Paraglaciecola sp. L3A3: one gene and its partner. The protein of the gene in region 1 binds, or shares a complex with, the protein of each later gene. Links are inferred from orthologs where the notes say so. Each region holds a gene or a part of one and is shown in the gene's direction. Other genes may lie near its edges.

Region 1 (10,486 bases):
AAAATATCTTTTGGTTTGATACTAGCACTTACGACATGATCAGTATTAAAAAACCTAAACTTGGGCCATGGCAAGCAATCGGTAATATCGTGCCTGGCAGCCGAGTGATGGTGATCAGTGATTTGGCTTTACATGCAGAGCATTTACCCGAACTGATATTTTCTGGGGAAATTCTTAAGCAAACTGCTTATTTGACTAACTCAGGTGAGCCAATTGATTACACCGCATTTCGAGACGTGGTGGAGTTAACTATTTCTTTAGCAAGTACCAATAATCCTAATTACAATAATTTTGGCGCAGGCTCACATATAGTGGCTACTTTTCAAGATAATGGTAAAGGCATGGATGAGGTGCCATTAGACGGAGTATTCACCGGACAATTTAATTTGTCGATTGCTGATGGTGAGTGGATCCCTACTTTTAACGTTTCTACCCCCATGTATTCTAGAGAACAAGTCGATCCTACTATCATGTTGTTACCTAACCCAATTTCAGTGGAGGTAGACATAGATGATGGTAAAGCTGGATATCATATTCTTAAAGTGGATGCAGACCGTGAATATGTGGATATATCGAGTTTGTTAATTGATGGCAAAGTACGTTATCCAAACGGTGATATCCAGAATTTCTCTATTACGGAAATGTCTGATGATGTTCGATTACATGAAATTGTGAATTTTGATTTTGGTCTGCATAGGGTCAAGTTGACGGCTTTTGGTAATACCTTAGAAGGCCGAGAGTTTATTTTAGACGTACCTGAATATTCGTTTTTAGTAGAAGAGCCTCAACCTGAGGTTATCCCTCCTGCGGCAGGTACGACAGATCCCGCAATCAATCCTATGGATGGACAGAGCATAGACCCGAATATCGGAAGTACAGCTGCAGAGCCATTAATTGTTGAAGAAAAAATGACAACGACAGCTTTAGTTTCTTGGATCGTCGGCCTTAATTTATTTTTACTGATTATTGGAGGAGGATTAATTTGGTTTATCGCCAGCGATAAAAAATTAAGTTTTGCTTTATTTAAAAAATCGACAAAAGAACAAGCTAAAAAGCAAGATGAGAAAAAACCAGGTTTATTCACTAGGTTATTTACTAAAAAAACAAAAGAAACTAAGCCTACCGAAGATAACAATAAAGAATCGCCAGCGCCGAAGGATGCAACAGATAGTGGATTTGTCGATTTAGCAATGCCTAAGGAATAGGCTAATTGGTCAATACTCAAGCAATCAAACTAATTTACTCACTTTTCGTAAAAAAAGCTATTGACTCAACCTTAGGTAAGCCGTATTATCTGCGCCGCGGTTGAGGAGGGGTTCATAGAGTTTCTTCATTAACTGTTTGATATTATTAAAGATTGTGGAGTGGTAGTTCAGTTGGTTAGAATACCGGCCTGTCACGCCGGGGGTCGCGAGTTCGAGTCTCGTCCACTCCGCCAACTTTAACAGTATCGATTTATTTAAGGCTTATTTATAAGTGTTAAATAAATAAAGTTTTGATTACGGCTGGAGTGGTAGTTCAGTTGGTTAGAATACCGGCCTGTCACGCCGGGGGTCGCGAGTTCGAGTCTCGTCCACTCCGCCAACATCAAAACAACAATGTGATTTAAATGCGGGGAGTGGTAGTTCAGTTGGTTAGAATACCGGCCTGTCACGCCGGGGGTCGCGAGTTCGAGTCTCGTCCACTCCGCCATTAAATTCACATATTAATTTCTGCGTATTGCCCCATTCATTTTTCATCTCATTTTTTTAAAATAATTTTCTGTTAGTTTCTCAGGATGGTATTGTTTACTCATTCAATCTTGAAACGTTACTAATAGGTTTATTTATGCTTAGCAAACTCTACTTCACAGTTTCAGTTTTATTTACTTCTTTATCGTTTAGCTCGCCACAAAGCTTGATCACAGTTGAAAGTCATTATTCAGTGAAAGAAACAGCAGACAGGTTTGAATCGATTCTTGTCAATAAAGGGCTGACCTTATTTGCTAGAATTGACCACCAAAAAAATGCTGCCGGAGTTAACTTAACGTTAAGGGCTACAGAGGTGTTCATTTTTGGTAACCCTAAAGTAGGTACGCCACTCATGCAATGTGCCCAAAATGCGGCAATTGATTTACCACAAAAGATACTTATCAGTGAAGATGCGGATAAAAAAGTGTGGTTCTCCTATAACAACCCTGAATACATTAAAATACGTCATAATATTCAAGGCTGTGACAAGGTCATCAGTAAAATTACTAAAGTTTTGAATACCTTAAGTCTTGCTGCCACAGATAAATAAAATTGATTATGGCAGAGGGGATGCCTAAAAAGATATTATACCTCTGCTGATTTTGCTTTTTGTTGAAACTCTTTTGGTGTCATGCCAGTTTGTTTTTTAAATACAGTAGAAAAATAAGCTGAGTTATTAAATCCTACTTCATATGCTGTTTCTGTCACCGTCTTTGATAATAATAGGTTCTGCGCTTTATGGATTCTGACTTCAACTAAATAATGGTTGATAGTTTGTGCAGTGACATTTTTAAATGTTTTCATCAGATGTGAGCGGCTAGCTCCGACTTTTTCTACCACATCATTAATAGATATGTCTTTATCGTAATGAGATAGCACAAAGGCTTTGATACGCTCTACAAGGGCTAGATCAGCTAAAGACTCTGGTATTTCTTCTTCTATTAATGCTAAGTGCTCGGCTTCTTGCAACACTATGCTGTCAATTTCATTAATTGAAGCAGATTGATCAACTAGTTTACCTTTTTCTTCTAGGCGGCCAATTAAGCTGGCAGCATTACCTGATTTGTATATCACTGAGTCAAATAACATAAACAGTATTTCTTTCGCTCGTATTCTGTATATATCTAAATTTTCTTGAGAGAAGGTTTTAAGTGCCGTAAATAGCTCATAAAAATTTTGTTTGACTAAACCGAGGCTAGCTGTGTTGACTACTTCGAGTAGAGCTTCTCGTTCTTTGAAGGGGTAGGCTTCATTTAATTTGGCCGGATAGAATTCAGTAAAGTCGGTTTTGGATGGTGCCGCATATTGGGCTATCGCTAGAGATTTTTGATGTTGTTGGTGTTGTTTGATTTTTTTATTGGTTCGCTGAATGTCTTGGTATACAGCCCATGCCCAAATTAATGCAGTTAAACTAGAGCCTGCATAATAAAGCACCCATTGTCTAGTGGCATTGCCTATGATGATGAATATACATAAAGCTAAGACTCCATAAATATGTACCACTACATTCGTTTTTAGATTTTTTCTTAACAGTAGTAAACATGGGATCAACAACTGTAAGGTGACTAATACAATTTGAGAATAAAAAATATGCTTATGCTGGATGCCTGTTGAGAGAAACACTAACCAAGGGATTTTATTCCCCGAATAAAAATGTAATGGAGGAGCCGATAAGAAAAATATTGACCACGACAGACCTAATATTACTGGGATGGCTAACACATAGCGTGATATTTTTATCTCAGCTTGCAGCAGAATACCAAATAATAATGCAGGCATACCAATACTAAATAATAACACGCTGCGGATAATGTCATACCAACGTTTTGTTTCATCGATTGGGATCACATTAATCAAAGGGCCACATAAAAATAAAATAAAACAGCAAATGAAAGTGGCGTAAAAAGCATAAGCAGGACCGACTCTATGTCTAACAAGTGTAAAATATGCCAGCACCATGGCGAATATATTTGCTGCGCAAAAAGGGATTATGGTGCGTAAAAAAAGATCCCAATTTATCTCTGTATACACATGTCCGCCTGTCAATTTTTGTCTGTTAATTTAACATTGGCTGCCACTATAGGTCGCTCTAGGTAATAAAATCAACTGCTTGTTTGGTTATATAGTTAAACAAGTATTTTTCAGTCTTATTTTGACAATATCTAAATTAGCAAAATATCGAAAGCTATAATTTATGTACATTCTTAATTCAAGTTTTTAACAATTTTTACATTTTCAGTGTCTTTTAAGTTACTGTTAATTAATGATAAATACTTTATTTGAAATTATTTTGGAGTATTTTGAATGCTTATCTTTAGACTGCAATTTATTCTTCTGTCACTCCAATTTATTCATGTTATTAAACTAAATTTATTATGAACAAAACGCATATTTTGCAAAGTGAATTTGTCCGAGATGCTGAGGTTATGCATGTTTTTAATATGTATAACTTAGTGCCTGAAGTCATGTTTTGGGTAAAGGACATAGAGCATAGGTTTATATTTGCTAACAAAAAGTTTTTGCAAACAAATAAACTTAAAAATATTGATAGTTTGTTAGGCAAAAATGATTTTGATATAGAGCCTAAAGAAACAGCGATCCAGCTTAGATCTGATGACAAAAAAATTTTGCAGGGGCAATCTTTAATAGAAAGGGTAGAAGTGAGAAGTAAAGCTGATAGAACTTATGCTTGGATTTTAACTTCAATCAAACCTATGTATAACCGAAATTTTCAAACTATTGGCTCATATGGTGTTTCCAGAATCATTGCAAATGGGCACATCAACTTATTCAGGGCTAATAATATGCAAGCTGCTATTGATTATATTACAGCCAATTTTAAACAAAATATAAACATTGAAAGGTTAGCGGATCTCGTGCATTTATCTGTTAGTGCGTTTCAACGTAATTTTAAAAAAATAGTCAATAAAACCGCTTCTCAGTTGATTGCAGAAGTGCGTATGGATCATGCGAAAGCATTGCTTATTGAGACAAAATTAACCATTGCTGATGTGGGTTATGCAAGCGGTTTTTCAGACCATAGCTATTTTAATAGACAGTTTAGGCGCTATTTTAATATGTTACCTTCTGAATATAGAGAGAAGTATCAAACATTATTGGTTTGATAAAATATTTTGTAAAAACACCACTATGTTAAACACTCATCATTAGGCTCAGAGTTATAGTTTGATAATAAAATTAAGAGTCTGATGTTCACTACTTGAATGGATCGTTAAATGAATTTTTCATCGTTATTTTCTAGTTTATTTTTATTAGTTTTAGTGACTACTTCTGTTACTGCAAAGGACGAACGTCCCAATATTATTGTGATCCTGGCTGATGACTTGGGTTACAACGATGTTGGTTTTACCGGTAAAACTGAAATTAACACCCCAAATTTAGACAAATTAGCCGCTGATGGCATTATTTTCGAAAATGCTTATGTTACACACCCTTATTGTGGACCCAGTAGGGCGGGCCTCATTACTGGGCGTTACCAGGCTCGTTTTGGGATGGAAAATAATGTTTCTTATTCCCCCTATGATAAATACATGGGATTACCTTTAGAACAAAAAAACTTCGCTAACAGGTTACAAGAAGTAGGTTATCAAACTTCTGTTTTTGGTAAATGGCACTTAGGCGGGGCTCCTCATTTTCAACCGAATAATAGAGGTTTTGATTATTTTTATGGCTTTTTGGATGGTGGACATAATTATATGCCTGGAGAAGTTACAGTCGGAGGCGAAGGATACTTTCTACCCATAATGCGTAATACAAAGGTTGCTGAATTTGATGAATATTTGACTACAGCTCTGAGCAATGATGCAGCTAGGTATATAGCGAGATCTAAGGACAAGCCGTTTTTAATGTATTTGTCTTATAATGCCCCTCATGCGCCGTTACAAGCTCCGCAAAACTTTATTGATAAATATGCTCACATAAAAGATAAAAACCGTCGTATATATGCCGCTATGGTTGATGCCATGGATGAAGGTGTAGGCCGTGTTGTCACTGCACTTAAAGATGCAGGTGAGTTTGATAACACGCTAATATTTTTCTTATCGGATAATGGGGGCGTTTATCCTGAAGAATGGTTGCCGACTTTGGATTGGGCGGATAATTCACCTTTTCGACGGGGTAAGGTTGCGCTATTAGAAGGAGGCATACATGTACCTTTTATTGCACATTGGCCAGATAAAATTGCTAAAGGGAGTAAATTTAAAGGGTTAATTTCATCATTAGATATTGCTGCAACCGCTGTTGCCTTAGCGGGCGCTAAAGATGGAAATAATGAATTAGATGGAGTTAATCTTGTTCCTTATATGACAGGTAATAAAACAGGTAACCCGCATCAAGCCTTATTTTGGCGCTTAGAAGAAGGCCCAAATATTTACGCTGTTCGAACACCTGAGGCAAAATACATGAAGCAAGGATTACCTGGAGTAGGTAGAAGTTATTTTGATATGTTAGCTGATCCAACAGAAAACAATAATTTGGTTGATCAATTTCCTGCTAAACAAGCCAAATTAGCCAGCTTATGGAATGAATGGAATAGTAAAAACACCAATAGCGTGTTGTATCAGTCTTGGGAGTATAAAAAAGCCCGTAATGATTTTTATGATGAGTTACACAAGAAAAACTTACAGCAAGCTAAGGAAACTAAGATTGACATTATCGAATAATATATTGGGTATTGTTGTTTATGTGATGGATGTTAACTCTAAAATATAAGATACCAGGCAAAGGGTAGATTGAAACAATCTAGCCTTTTTATTGCTACGTTATTCGGTCAGTTTTTGCTATGCTTGAAGACTATTCTGAAAAATATGTTTATGTGAATACTGAGTCAACATCTAAATGTTTCTGTTATTACTTTATATCTTTATCGCCTTAGGCTTTTCTTTCATTTGTTCTATTGCTGAAGCTGTCATTCTTAGTGTATCGCCCGCCTATATTTCTGTTTTAAAGAAAAATAAGCATGCAGCTGGTAAGTTGTTGGCTAGCCAAATAAAAGATATTAATCAGCCCCTATCTGCCATTTTAAGTTTAAATACTATTGCTCATACTATGGGGGCTGCAGGCGCCGGGGCACAGGCTGCTGTGGTATTTGGCGATGCATATTTAGGTTTGGCGTCAGCAATATTAACCTTATTGATTTTGATTTTTTCTGAAATCATTCCCAAAACCTTAGGGGCCAGTTATTGGCGGCAATTAGCGCCTTATACTGCTTACTTCTTAAAGTATCTTATTTTTGTTTTGTATCCTTTGGTCAAACTGGCTGGAAAATTAACATCTAAGCTGCATGATGAATCACCTCTTAAAGGTCTGAATAGAGAAGAGTTGGCGGCTATGGCTACCTTATCTTTAGAAGAAGGCCAATTAGCCGCCCGTGAAGCGACGGTTATGCAAAATTTGCTAAATTTAAATCAAATAAAAGTCAAAGAATGTATGACCCACAGAACAGTGGTATTTTCAGTTTCAGAAGATATGTTGCTATCTGAATTCATGCAAAAACATATTGATATATCATTTTCGCGGATACCTGTTTATGAAGGTAATGAAATTGAAAATATTAGTGGTTATGTACTACGTACCGATTTGTTGTTAGCTCATGCCAAAGGACAAATAGATAAACCATTATCTGCTTTTCGAAAGGATATGGTGACAATTTTAAGCAGTATGTCTTTAACTAAGGCTTTTGAACCTTTACATACAAAACGTGGAAACATGTTGTTGATAGTCGATGAATACGGCGGCTTAGAAGGTATATTGACTTTAGAAGATTTGGTTGAAAGCTTGTTTGGTATAGATATCATTGACGAGAGTGATCAAGTGATTAGTATGCGTAAACTGGCAAAGATTTTAGCCAAACGTAGAAACAAAAAACGTTTAAGTAAATTAACCCGCTCCACAGACTTTTAATGAAATCAGGAATAGACGTTAACTATGAGTGAATTACTCAAATGTACTGAGTTAAGTAAGGAATATCACGAAGGTGAGAATAGTGTAAAAGTACTGAAAGGCATTAATTTTACTATTCGCCGTGGTGAACAAGTGGCAATTGTCGGCAGTTCAGGGTCAGGAAAAAGTACGTTATTACATTTACTTGGCGCTTTAGATAAACCCACTTCTGGTGAAGTGATATTTGAACAACAAAATATATTCCAATTTAATGAAAATCAACAAGCGCAATTTCGTAATCAATCTCTAGGATTTGTTTATCAGTTTCATCATTTATTACCTGAGTTTAGTGCTTTAGAAAATGTGGCTATGCCTTTATTTATTGCTAAAAAGCCGATAAAACAAGCTAACTCTTTAGCTTTGGCTATGTTAGAAAAAGTAGGCCTTTCGCACCGTTCAAATCATAAACCTAGCGAATTATCGGGCGGAGAGCGACAAAGAGTCGCGATTGCCAGAGCCTTGGTATCTCAACCTAAATTGATCTTGGCTGATGAACCCACTGGAAATTTGGATCAAAAAACCGGTGAAAATATTTATCAGTTGTTGAATGAATTGCGGGAACAAACGCAAACAAGTTTTGTGGTGGTAACCCATGATATTCAATTAGCCAATCGATTAGATCGAAGCTTAAACTTAGTTGATGGTGAGTTGACTGAAACGACACTGGGTGTCGCTTAATGCATTTAATCTGGTTATTAGCTTGGCGTTTTCGCTCTGACAAACGACAAAACGGATTTATTTCATTTATATCTGCGTCATCTACCTTTGGTATTGGCTTAGGTTGTTTTGTGTTGATTATTTTGCTTTCTGTGATGAATGGTTTCGAAAGTGAGTTAAAAGACAAATTATTATCTGTGATCCCTCATGCTGAATTTAAATCAGTGCATCCCCAAGGTATAGAAAATTGGCAACAAGAAGTGAGCTTATTACAATCACATCCTGAAGTGACCTTTGTTGAACCTTATATTAAAGCGACGGGTATGTTGCAAAAAGGCAATAAAATGAAGGCTGTTGAGATCACTGGTCTAGATATGGAATTTGCTAATAAAGGTATTTTGCCTAGCTTGTTACCTGCAGCGCAATGGCAAAGGTTTGTAAAAGACAAAAACGCAATACTGCTAGGTAGTGGTGTGATGGCTAAGCTTGGCTTAAAGGTAGGCGACAGAGTACAAATATTGCTTCCACAGTTATCTAGTGATCTTAGTTTAAGTGCCCCTAAAACACTGAATTTAGATGTGTTAGGTAGTTTAGATTTTAGAGGTGAATTAAGTAATCATATTGGTTTTATTCATATGTCTTTGGCGGCTGAAGCTCAAAATATTGATTTTGGTGCTCAGGGTATCAGGTTACGTTACCGAGACCCTTTTATGGCGTCTTCCTTAACCAGAGAAATAGGCTTTAATTTAAAACCTGAAGTATATATGTCTAATTGGACTATTAGTGATGGTAACTTATATCAAGATATCCAACTTGTCAGAGCCGTGGTTTATATTGCTTTGAGCTTGGTGATAGCAGTGGCTTGTTTCAATATAGTCTCTACTTTAGTGATGGCAGTGAATGAAAAACAAAGTGAGATAGCTATGTTAAAAAGCATGGGGGCTAAAAACGGTCTAATAGTTTTGGTGTTTATGTTACAAGGTACTTTTAACGGTTTAATTGGCACCGCGCTTGGGGTGTTTCTGGGAGTGTTAATGGCAATGAATTTAGCTGATATTGCCAGTATGGTTGAACAGTTATTAGGGGTTCAGTTTCTATCGGGCGATATCTATTTCATTGACTTTTTACCATCAGAGTTACGTTGGCATGAAGTGTATATGACCGCCTTTATCGCTGTTGTTCTGAGCATACTTGCGACTTTATATCCGGCATTTAAAGCGGCTAAAATCAATCCCGCTAAAGTATTGGGCCACTAGGTGATAATGATAAGCAGGAGCTACTAGCTTAGAGCTGCATGAATATTAAAAACAGCAGGCTTTTTAATATTTAATCAAAAGTCATTTTAATACGAGAGAGCCAACTTATATCATAGCTAGCACCTCGTATTTTGCATCCGGCTCTAACTCTTTTCGAAATTTATTTCTTCGTCTTTAATTCCAGCTTCTGGGTCGTTATATACTTTAAGATCTAGTTCACCTTCACTTTTGGCTACAATGCAAGCCACCATACAATCACCCGTTACATTTACTGCGGTACGTGTCATATCTAATAAGCGATCGACACCAATAATCAAAGCAATACCTTCAACTGGCAGTCCCACTTGAGTCAGGACCATTGCCAACATAATTAAACCAACACCAGGTACACCAGCAGTGCCAATTGAAGCCAGAGTCGCTGTGATAATTACCATCATATAATCGCTTAGAGCTAGATCTACAACATAAACCTGAGCGATAAATACAGTGGCGACACCTTGCATGATGGCGGTGCCATCCATATTGATAGTTGATCCTAGTGGAACGGTAAATGATGCCACAGAAGATTTTACTCCTAGCTTTTTGGTCGCTGTTTCCATCGTAATAGGTAAGGTGGCGCTGCTACTTGATGTACTAAACGCAAACAGGGCGGCATCGCGCATTTTGTACAGCAATATTAATGGATTTAAGCCGCTCAATAACTTGAGTAATATAGGATAGGTCACTAGTCCATGAATAAATAAAGCAACTAACACTAATAAAAAATATTTAAATAGACTGAAAATGGTTTCAAAGCCGATAGTAGAGAATAATTTAGCCATTAATACAAATACGCCGTAAGGGGCTAAATTCATTAAAATAGCGACTAACTTCATGACAACT
Region 2 (10,416 bases), 960 kb from region 1 along the record:
GACCCTGAGCGCGAGCGTATTTCTCTTGGCGTTAAACAAATTGAAGAAGACCCTTTCAATCAGTACATCACTGATACTAAGAAAGGCACAATTGTTGTTGGTACAATCACAGCCGTTGATGCTAAAGGTGTAACTGTTAAACTTGCTGATGAAGTTGAAGGTTATATCCGTGTAGCTGATTTAGCTCGTGAACGTATTGAAGATGCAACTGAAGTAGCAACTGTTGATTCTGAAATCGAAGCCAAATTTATGGGCGTTGATCGTAAGAACCGCGTTGTTAACTTATCTGTTAAAGCGAAAGACCAAGCAGATGAAAAAGAAGCGTTAGATAAAGTAAATCAACAAGAAGAAGTTGGTTTCAGTAACGCTTTCGCTGATGCATTTAAAGCAGCTAAAAACGACTAATAAAAACAGTGGCAAACGTGTTAGTTATTTTTTAAAACATTATTAGTTTTGACAAATACGCTAACGCGTTTATTATCGGTATTAATAGCTTTTTGATTAATTGGGGGTTTGTAAATGACAAAGTCAGAACTTATTGAAAGACTAGCCGATAAAGCACGTCAAGTACCTGCTAAAGATGTTGAGTCTGCGATAAAAGAAATGTTAGAACAAATGGCGCAAACCTTACAAAAAGGTGAGCGGATTGAAATCAGAGGTTTCGGTAGTTTTTCTCTACATTATCGTGCTCCACGTGTTGGGCGTAATCCTAAAACGGGCGAAACAGTGAAATTGGAAGGTAAATACGTTCCTCACTTTAAACCTGGCAAAGAATTACGTGAGCGGGTCAACGAAAGCTTAGCTAATTGATTTTTATAAATAATTTAAAAACGGCACTCCAATTCGAGTGCCGTTTTTGTTACAGTAGCAATATAATCTATTCAAACCTGTTTTTTGTAGCTTAAATACGATACAAAAACTACAATTCCATTGAACAAATAACACTAATTAGGAGAGCTGGGTTGAAAGTCAAAGGTTTAATACTGCTTATCTTTATTCTGCTGGTGTTAGTTATTGCGGGTTTTGTTGGTTCACAAAATGGTCATTTAGTTTCAGTTAATTATTTAATTAATGATTTTTCTAGCCAAGTGAAAATGTCATTTGTCCTAGGGATAACGTTTATTTTAGGTTTTAGTGTTTGTTTCATTTTAAGTACGGTTTATGTGTTCCGTCTAAAATGGCGGATCACAAGCCTAGAAAGAAAAAATAAAAAACTCTCACAGGTATCACATAGTCAATAATGCTAGAACTTCTCTTTTTATTACTTCCTGTTGCAGCCTGGTATGGTTGGGTAATGGGTCGAAACAGTGTTCGCCAAGCTCAGCGTAAACAATCTAGTATTTTAGCTAAACATTATTATCGTGGACTTAATTTTCTCTTATCTGATGAGCCTGATAAGGCAGTTGATACATTAATTAAAATGATTGATCTGGATAGTGACACGGTAGAAACCCATATTGCAATGGGAAAGTTTTTCCGTCATAGAGGCGAATTGGACAGAGCTATCAGGGTCCATCAAAATTTAGTCAGTAAAGAAGAAATATCCGCATCTTTACGTGAAACTGCTTTATATGAGTTAGGCAGAGATTATATTTTAGCTGGTTTTTTAGAGCGGGCTGAAAATGCATTTTTACAATTAATGAATAGCCAAAAACATTTTCTTAATGCACAAATTCAATTATTTAATATTTATCAATCCACTAAAGATTGGCCTAAAGCAATAGAATTAGCTGAGCAAATGATGGGTGCTGGCGGAGATAGTGAAGAACTATGCGCTCGAGTCGCCCATTTTTATTGTGAACAGGCATCTATAGAAATCAGAAATAATCAATTTGAGATAGCAGAATCAAACCTTAATAAGGCGATTCAGGCTGATGATAATGCAGTACGGCCATGGTTAATGTTAGGTCAAATGGCCATGAAACAAGAATATTATTCTGCTGCAATTGAGCATTTAGAACAGGTTCCGGTACGAGATATTAACTGGTTAAGTGAAGCCATTCCTTTGATCGCTGAGTGTTCAGAAAAATTAGATGATGAGCAAAAGTTCACCCATATATTAGAAAGGTATTGGCAACACTGTGCCACAGCATATTTGGCAAAAGTTACCCAAATGGCTAAGAATGGTCAGAGTTCTGAAGCAGCTGAAGTCTTATTAGAACAATTGAAGAAACATCCCACTATGAAAGGTTTTAAAACCTTAATGGCTTTATATATAGATTTACAAGAACATGAACAGTCTACAAATAGCCTAGTTTTACTTAAAGGTCTAGTAGAAGAACAAATTAAACAAAGACCAAAGTATAGATGTCATAGCTGTGGGTTTTCAGGTGGACAAATTCATTGGTTATGCCCTTCATGTAAAAAGTGGGGCACAGTTAAACCGATTAAAGGCCTAGACGGGGAATAAAGTGCAAGATCCAAAAGTAGTGGTTGCGTTAGATTTTGATAATCAACAAAAAGCCAATTCGTTTATAGATAGGTTAAATCCCGAATTATGTCGCTTAAAAATTGGCAAAGAAATGTTTACTCATTTTGGTCCTAGCTTTGTAAAAGGCTTAGTCGATCAAAACTATGATGTGTTTTTAGATTTAAAATTTCATGATATTCCTAATACTGTAGCAAAAGCTTGCCAAGCTGCTGCTGACTTAGGTGTATGGATGGTCAATGTACATGCTTCAGGCGGGCCTAAGATGATGGAGCAGGCTAAACTAGCACTAGATAGTAATGGGTTAACGACATCTCCATTGCTAATCGCTGTGACTGTCTTAACTAGCTTGGATCAGCAACAATTATCAGCTATTGGGATTAACTCCACACCAGAACAGCATGTACTAAGATTAGCTAAACTTACTAAACAAAGTGGCTTGGATGGTGTGGTCTGTTCAGCGCAGGAAGCCGAATTACTGAAACAAACTTTAGGAAAAGAATTTTTATTAGTGACTCCGGGGATCCGCCCAGTAGGCACAGATGTTGGCGATCAAAAAAGAATTATGACTCCACAACAGGCTATGGCAGTGGGTGTTGATTATATGGTTATCGGTCGTCCAATTACTCAAGCGGCCGATCCCTTGGCAGCCCTAATAGATATTAACAATTCTATTCAATAATTCACGAATATAGCTTTTTAATGTGTGTTGAGTAGGTGTATATATAAATTTTTTTATATTTTACACCTGCTTTGTCGATTTATCCTCTAACAAATATTTCAATATATCCATTGTTGTCACTACTCCCTTTAAAATACCTTTTTCTGTAATGAATAATCTGTGTATGTCATTTTTTACAATTAATTCATAGGCATCATAAATATTTGCGTTACCATTTATTGAAAATACCTTAGTAGTCATGATTGAGTTAACTGTACAATAATCGTTGGCTTTGTCTTGGATCCGTCTTATTTCGGATTCGTCCATATTGCCAGCAAATGGTCCACAGAATTGAGTGACTAATTTCTGAATTTCTTGTTCGCTAGGTTCATGGCTTTCAAAACGAATAATGTCTGATTGTGTCACTACACCAACTAGTTCATCGTCTGCTGCAATGACAGGTGCACCTGAAATATTATGCTTAATAAAAAATTTTGAAAGTCGGCGAATAGACCATCCCTCGTAAACAGTTAATACGCCATTAGACATAATTTTTGAAATGTTAACTTGGTTAAGTGCTTGTTTAATGTCTTGGTTAATACATTTATCAATAATCATATAATAGCGCCTCATGTTTCGTTGAAATCAAACGTTTCGATATGCCTAATTTCAGTGTAACGTAAAACTAAAGGGTGTAAAGGCGAACTAAATAACTTAGTTAACCTGAGTTCTGGATAAGAAGTATCGTCTAATCTGAATTTATCATTACAATTAAATAACTTCATAATATTCACCCAAATCACCTCACTTGGATGCTTACTCGGTGACGAAATTTTTCGTGTATAGCAAGGCGGATTGTCGTACGTAATAACGTGTTATTGCTAGACAATCCAACGCAGCTAGGCACAAAAAGAGCGTTATCGAGAGGTTCGGCTTATCCAGTATTCAGGTTAGTTATATGCTTAGGTTTAGCTGATTCTGGACTAGTTGTAGCAAGGCTATTAAAAACGCCTAACTACTAGCAATTTTTTGATTGTTTTAGATCTAGCGCTTGCTTTGCTTGTACAAACTCTAAACTAATCTTATTTGATAATGCTTCTGCTACTGCTTTGTAGGTTACTTTACCTTTATGTACATTTAAGCCATTCATTAAATGGGGATCGTCTAAAAGAGCCTGTTTAAGTCCTTTATTTGCTAATGTTAATCCATTTAGTAATGTAGCGTTGTTAAGTGCTATTGTTGAGGTACGAGCAACACCACCTGGCATGTTTGCAACACAATAATGTACGACCCCATCAACTATATAAGTGGGATCTTGGTGAGTTGTAGCTTTAGATGTATCGAAACATCCTCCTTGATCAATCGCTACATCTACTACCACAGACCCTTCTTTCATACTCTTAATATTTTCACGGGTTAAAAGTTTTGGTGCTGAAGCCCCGGGAATAAGTACCGCCCCTATTATTAAGTCGGCTATTGCCGAGTATTGTTCAATGCTCTCAATCGTTGAGTAGACTGTTTTGACTTGACCTAAAAAAATGTCATTTATTTCTCTTAACCTAGCTAATGATTTATCTAAAATAGTGACATCAGCACCTAAACCTAAGGCCATCTTTGCAGAATTTATCCCTACCACACCACCACCAATAATCATTACTTTTCCAGGTGCTACTCCTGGCACTCCACCTAATAATGTACCGCTTCCTCCATATGTCTTTTCTAAAAAGTGAGCGCCGGCTTGTACGGCCATCCGCCCAGCCACTTCACTCATAGGGGCTAGAAGTGGTAATGTATTTTTGTTATCAGTCACTGTTTCATAAGCGATACAACTGGCACCAGATGCTATTAATAATTCCGTTTGTGTAGAATCAGCTGCTAAGTGTAAGTAGGTAAATAATATTTGATCTTGATGAAGCATTTTACATTCATTTGCTTGTGGTTCTTTCACTTTGATTATCATGTCGGAATTGGAAAAGATTATCTCCGCTTCGTTTTTTACTGTCGCACCAGCATTAATATAATCTTGATCTGAAAAGCCAATAGCACTTCCCGCGTTTTGTTGTACCCAAACTTGGTGGCCATGATTAATAAACTCTTTCACTGATGCGGGAGTGAGTCCAACCCGGTATTCATGATTTTTTATTTCTTTAGGTACGCCAATTAACATTTTAAAACCCTAGCTATTAAGTATTAGCTTGCAGTATAGAGTAATGCATTCAGTTTTTTACTGGGTAATATCAGTTTTCACGGTATATAATGCTGTGATATGGCAATATTGCGGTTTTAACTATGCTGGTAAAAACACCGAAACACTTAGATAGAATTGATAGAAACATACTCATCGCACTGCAAAAGAATAGCAAAATAACTAATTCCGAATTGGCACTAAATGTTGGTTTAAGTGCGAGTCCTTGTCTTGAGAGAGTCAAAAGGTTGGAATCACAGGGATATATTACTGGTTATCATGCTCGTGTCGATCCAACTAAGTTGGGTGCAGCTATGTTGGTTTTTGTTGAAATCACGCTAAGTAAAACTTCAGTAGATATATTTGAAGAGTTTTCCGCAGCGATTAGGGCACATGAGGATATTCAAGAGTGTCATCTAGTCTCGGGTAGTTTTGACTTTTTACTAAAAGCTCGAGTAGCCGATATGTCGAGTTATCGTAAATTATTAGGTGACACTTTATTACGTTTACCGGGTGTAAGTGAATCAAGAACTTATGTCGTTATGGAGGAAGTTAAAGAGTCCACACAGGTTAAAATAAGTTTGAAATGAATTTCTTGTACTGGATTGTTTAATAACCGAGCGATAGGCCGCAGCTTGCTAGGATTTTTATGACTTGACTGGTATCTTATAGCTATTAACTAGTAATTGGCTTTTTAGTCTCAAACTTAGAACGAATATAACACTATGGCAAGACTCACAGGCATCCAAAGAATAATGGAAGTTGGCATGATTATCAGTGCGGCTTTTGCATTTTTTTTACTGTTGGCCTTAGCTTCATTTCATCCTGCTGATCCAGGTTGGAGTCAAGCTGGATTACAAACCAACGTTAACAATTGGGTTGGCCCAATTGGCGCTTGGTTTGCAGATATTCTTTTTTTCACCTTAGGTACTTTCGCCTATACCTTACCATTTTGTTGCGCATTTTTAGGTTGGTTTTTATTTCAACAAACTAAAAATTTGTTAGAAGTTGATTATTTAAATATTGGTCTAAGAATTATCGGTGTAATCTTGTTAGTGCTAGGAGCCACAGGTTTACTCAGTTTAAATGCTGGTGATATACATAATTACGCTTCAGGTGGTGTGGTGGGGGATATTCTCAGTTCGTCTTTAGTTCCATATTTTAGTTTAGTTGGTACAACATTATTGTTGCTCAGTTTTTTTTGTGCAGGGGTGACCTTATTAAGTGGTATCTCTTGGCTAACTATTGTCGATAAATTAGGTGAACTAACTATTTTTACTGGTTTATTTATTTTCCGTGCGCCAGCTAAACTCAAAGAATCAACAACACCTCTATTAAATTTTAAAAAGCCAAAGGAACAAACCGCAGAACCAATCAGGCCGGCTGCAGTAGAAGACAACTTTTGGAACAGTGATATTCAAGTTGCTAGCGATTTTGATGATAATGATATCCCTCCTTTTACTGTTGAACCTATGGTTCCTCAAGACATTCTTGATGATCCCGAACCTCAAAGTTCGACTAAAAATCCAATATCTATCACCGAGTTAAAGAAAAAAATTAATTTATCTCGGAAAAAAACTAAAGATGAACCCGATCCTCAGGTTGAAAAAGCCGTTGCTGATACTGACCCTAGCGGATCAGAAGAAGGAACTGAGCAAGGACCTATGCCGTCTTTTGAATTATTAGAACGCCCAGATAAAATTAAGAATCCTATAACCCCAGAAGAACTAGAAATTGTATCCCGTTTATTAGAAGCTAAATTAGCTGACTTTAATATCGAAGCTAGGGTAGTGGGCGTTTATCCAGGGCCTGTAATCACTCGTTTTGAAATGGATTTAGCACCAGGTGTCAAAGTCAGTAAAATCACCACCCTATCTAAAGATTTAGCTCGTTCTATGTCGGCAATATCAGTTAGGGTAGTTGAAGTTATTCCAGGTAAATCAGTTATTGGCCTCGAACTACCGAATAAAAAACGCGACATGGTACGTTTAAGTGAAGTGATAGTTGATGAAAGATTTCAGTCTGCTGAGTCTCCTTTAACTATGGTACTTGGTGCAGATATTTCAGGTAAACCTGTATTTGTCGACCTAGCCAAAATGCCGCACTTATTAGTTGCAGGTACTACAGGTTCTGGTAAATCTGTCGGTGTTAACGTGATGATTTTAAGTCTGTTATATAAATCTACGCCTGAAGATGTGCGTATGATCATGATAGATCCTAAAATGCTGGAATTATCGGTTTATGAAGGTATCCCTCATTTATTAGCTGAAGTAGTGACTGATATGAAAGAAGCTGCGAATGCACTGCGTTGGTGTGTGGGCGAAATGGAACGTCGTTATAAATTAATGTCAGCTTTAGGGGTGCGAAACCTGAAAGGGTTTAACACCAAAGTATTAAATGCAATTGAAGCCGGTGAGCCCATTCGAGATCCTTTGTGGAAGTCAGAGGAAAGCATGGAAACAGAAGCGCCATTCTTAGAAAAATTACCGGCAATTGTGGTCGTCGTCGATGAGTTCGCCGACATGATGATGATAGTAGGTAAAAAAGTTGAGGAACTGATTGCGCGTATTGCGCAAAAGGCTAGGGCAGCAGGCATTCACTTAGTGCTTGCCACACAAAGACCTTCTGTTGACGTTATTACCGGATTAATTAAAGCTAATATCCCGACTCGTATTGCTTTTCAAGTATCTTCTAAAATTGACTCGAGAACCATACTCGATCAACAAGGTGCAGAAGCCTTATTAGGCGCTGGTGATATGTTGTATTTACCACCTGGAACAGGTGTACCTACTCGAGTGCATGGAGCATTTGTTGACGATCATGAAGTCCATGCTGTTGTTGCTGATTGGAAAAAACGCGGGGCTCCTCAATATATAGATGAAATATTAAATGGTGATGCGAGCGCAGAAATTTTATTGCCAGGTGAACAACCTGAAGGTGAAGATCAAGAATTTGATGTATTTTACGATGAAGCTGTGGCATTTGTCACTGAAACAAGACGTGCTTCAGTATCTAGTGTGCAGCGTAAATTCAGAATTGGTTACAATAGAGCCGCGCGTTTAGTGGAACAAATGGAATCTAGTGGAGTCGTAAGTTCACAAGGCCATAATGGTAATCGCGAAGTACTTGCTGCTCCGGCGCCAAGAGATTAAACAGCTTAATACAGAGATTTAAATTTTCATGAAAAAAACATTTCCAGCTAAATTATTTTGTTTGTTAGTTGCCAGTTTATTTATTACTGCTAATTCATATGCAGCACTAAGTGGCAACATTGTGAGTGACGCTAAATTAGCATTACAAATAAAATTGCAGCAATTAAAAAGTTATCAAGCCGACTTTACGCAAAAAGTGGTAGATATAGAGAACACTGTATTACAAGAAGCCAGAGGCAATATTGTATTGCAACAACCTAATAAACTTTATTGGGAGTTACTGGCACCGAATGATAATATCTTGTTAGCGGATGGACAAACCTTATGGAATATAGACCCATTTATGGAGCAGGTAGTTGCCTATAATCAGGATTCCGCCATCGAGAATAACCCATTGATCTTACTCACTGATCCTAGTAGCAATAAGTGGTTAGAATTTAACGTTATGGTGAAAGATAAAGAATTTATTATTAGCCCAATACAACAAACTGGTAGTGTAGAAACGTTACGCTTAGTATTTGATCGTCAGGATAAACTTGTTCAGCTTGAAACAACAGACGTACAGAAACAAACCAGTACTTTAACCTTTTCGAATATATTGCAAAATAAAACGTTAACAACGAATAAGTTTGTTTTTACTATGCCAGAAGGCTATGAATTGGATGATCAGCGCGCCTTATGACAGAGGAATTTAACTTTAATCCTGAGCAATCCGGGTTAATTTCTGATGAGTTTATTCCTTTAGCCGCCAGAATGCGTCCAGCCGTTATTGAACAATATTTTGGTCAGCAGCATATAGTGGGAGAAGGAAAACCCTTGCGTGCGGCATTACTCCGTGGTCAATGTCATTCTATGATTTTATGGGGCCCGCCTGGTACCGGAAAAACCACTTTAGCTGAATTGGTCGCCAATCATTGCCATGCTCATATCGAAAGATTATCTGCCGTTAGTAGTGGTGTAAAAGATATACGTCAAGCAATAGATAATGCCAAACTTTATGCGCAGCAACAAAAACGCACTATTTTATTTGTTGATGAGGTACATAGATTTAATAAAAGTCAGCAAGATGCATTTTTGCCTTATATAGAAGACGGTACTGTTACTTTTATTGGTGCCACCACAGAAAATCCGTCTTTTGAATTAAATAATGCATTATTGTCTAGAGCTAGGGTGTATGTCCTCAAAAGTTTGAACAGTGAAGAGTTAAATTTAGTTTTACAACAAGCTTTAACCGATGAAAAACGCGGCTTAGGAAATTTGGGCTTATCGATCGACTCAGATGCCAATTCTATTTTATTAGATCTGGCCAGTGGTGATGCAAGGCGTTTACTGAATTATCTAGAATTGACCGCAGATTTTTTACCTGTTGATGCAAAAGAAAAAGTATTAACTGCAGAAATGGTAAAACAAGCTGTAGGTGAAAAAGTCGCTCAGTACGATAAAGGTGGCGATTTATTTTACGATTTGATTTCAGCTTTTCATAAATCAGTTCGAGGTTCAGCCCCCGATGCAGCTCTTTATTGGTATGCGAGAATGTTAGTAGCTGGATGTGACCCTTTGTATGTGGCTAGGCGTTTATTAGCTATCGCAACTGAAGATATTGGTAATGCCGATCCAAGAGCAATGGAAATTTGTTTAAATGCCTGGGATATATTCCATCGTGTGGGACCTTCAGAGGGCGAACGAGCTATTGCTCAGGCAACCTTGTATTGTGCCAGTGCAGCAAAAAGTAATGCTGTATATGTAGCTTTTAAGGCCGCGGTGAATGAGGCTAAAGATACCTCGGATTACCCAGTGCCAGAACATTTACGTAATGCACCAACCAGTCTAATGAAAGATTTAGGTTATGGCCAAGAATATCGTTATGCCCATAATGAATCCTATGCTTATGCGGCAGGCGAATGTTACTTCCCTGAACAATTAAAAAATACAGAATATTATAAACCTAATGATAGAGGTCTGGAAAAAAAGCTTGCCGAGAAGCTAGATT

What was found.
Region 2: the proteins of GQR87_RS13495 (region 1) and lolA are in contact, whole or in part, in a cryo-EM structure (PDB 7ARM), measured with the Escherichia coli proteins. The link is inferred for Paraglaciecola sp. L3A3 from one-to-one orthologs.

The regions. Positions count from the first base shown.
Region 1 is NZ_CP047023.1:3,232,620-3,243,105, reverse strand. The notes cover bases 7,534-10,486. They hold GQR87_RS13495 (lipoprotein-releasing ABC transporter permease subunit), read left to right. Parts: upstream 7,534-8,368; coding sequence 8,369-9,604; downstream 9,605-10,486. Other genes in these bases: GQR87_RS13490 (dicarboxylate/amino acid:cation symporter), read right to left, coding at 9,748-10,486; lolD (lipoprotein-releasing ABC transporter ATP-binding protein LolD), read left to right, coding at 7,677-8,369; GQR87_RS13505 (CNNM domain-containing protein), read left to right, coding at 7,534-7,652. In the rest of the region: GQR87_RS13545 (TIGR03503 family protein), read left to right, coding at 1-1,205; GQR87_RS13525 (DUF302 domain-containing protein), read left to right, coding at 1,828-2,280; GQR87_RS13520 (AraC family transcriptional regulator), read right to left, coding at 2,316-3,761; GQR87_RS13515 (helix-turn-helix domain-containing protein), read left to right, coding at 4,106-4,855; GQR87_RS13510 (sulfatase), read left to right, coding at 4,967-6,412; more of GQR87_RS13505, read left to right, coding at 6,588-7,533. UniProt on the Escherichia coli protein: Part of an ATP-dependent transport system LolCDE responsible for the release of lipoproteins targeted to the outer membrane from the inner membrane.
Region 2 is NZ_CP047023.1:2,269,264-2,279,679, forward strand. The notes cover bases 7,399-10,281. They hold lolA (outer membrane lipoprotein chaperone LolA), read left to right. Parts: upstream 7,399-8,454; coding sequence 8,455-9,108; downstream 9,109-10,281. Other genes in these bases: GQR87_RS22585 (DNA translocase FtsK), read left to right, coding at 7,399-8,426; GQR87_RS09510 (replication-associated recombination protein A), read left to right, coding at 9,105-10,281. In the rest of the region: rpsA (30S ribosomal protein S1), read left to right, coding at 1-405; ihfB (integration host factor subunit beta), read left to right, coding at 520-810; GQR87_RS09465 (lipopolysaccharide assembly protein LapA domain-containing protein), read left to right, coding at 963-1,241; lipopolysaccharide assembly protein LapB, read left to right, coding at 1,241-2,410; pyrF (orotidine-5'-phosphate decarboxylase), read left to right, coding at 2,412-3,110; GQR87_RS09480 (HPP family protein), read right to left, coding at 3,171-3,707; GQR87_RS09485 (hypothetical protein), read right to left, coding at 3,719-3,874; ald (alanine dehydrogenase), read right to left, coding at 4,108-5,256; leucine-responsive transcriptional regulator Lrp, read left to right, coding at 5,379-5,864; more of GQR87_RS22585, read left to right, coding at 6,000-7,398; more of GQR87_RS09510, read left to right, coding at 10,282-10,416. UniProt on the Escherichia coli protein: Participates in the translocation of lipoproteins from the inner membrane to the outer membrane.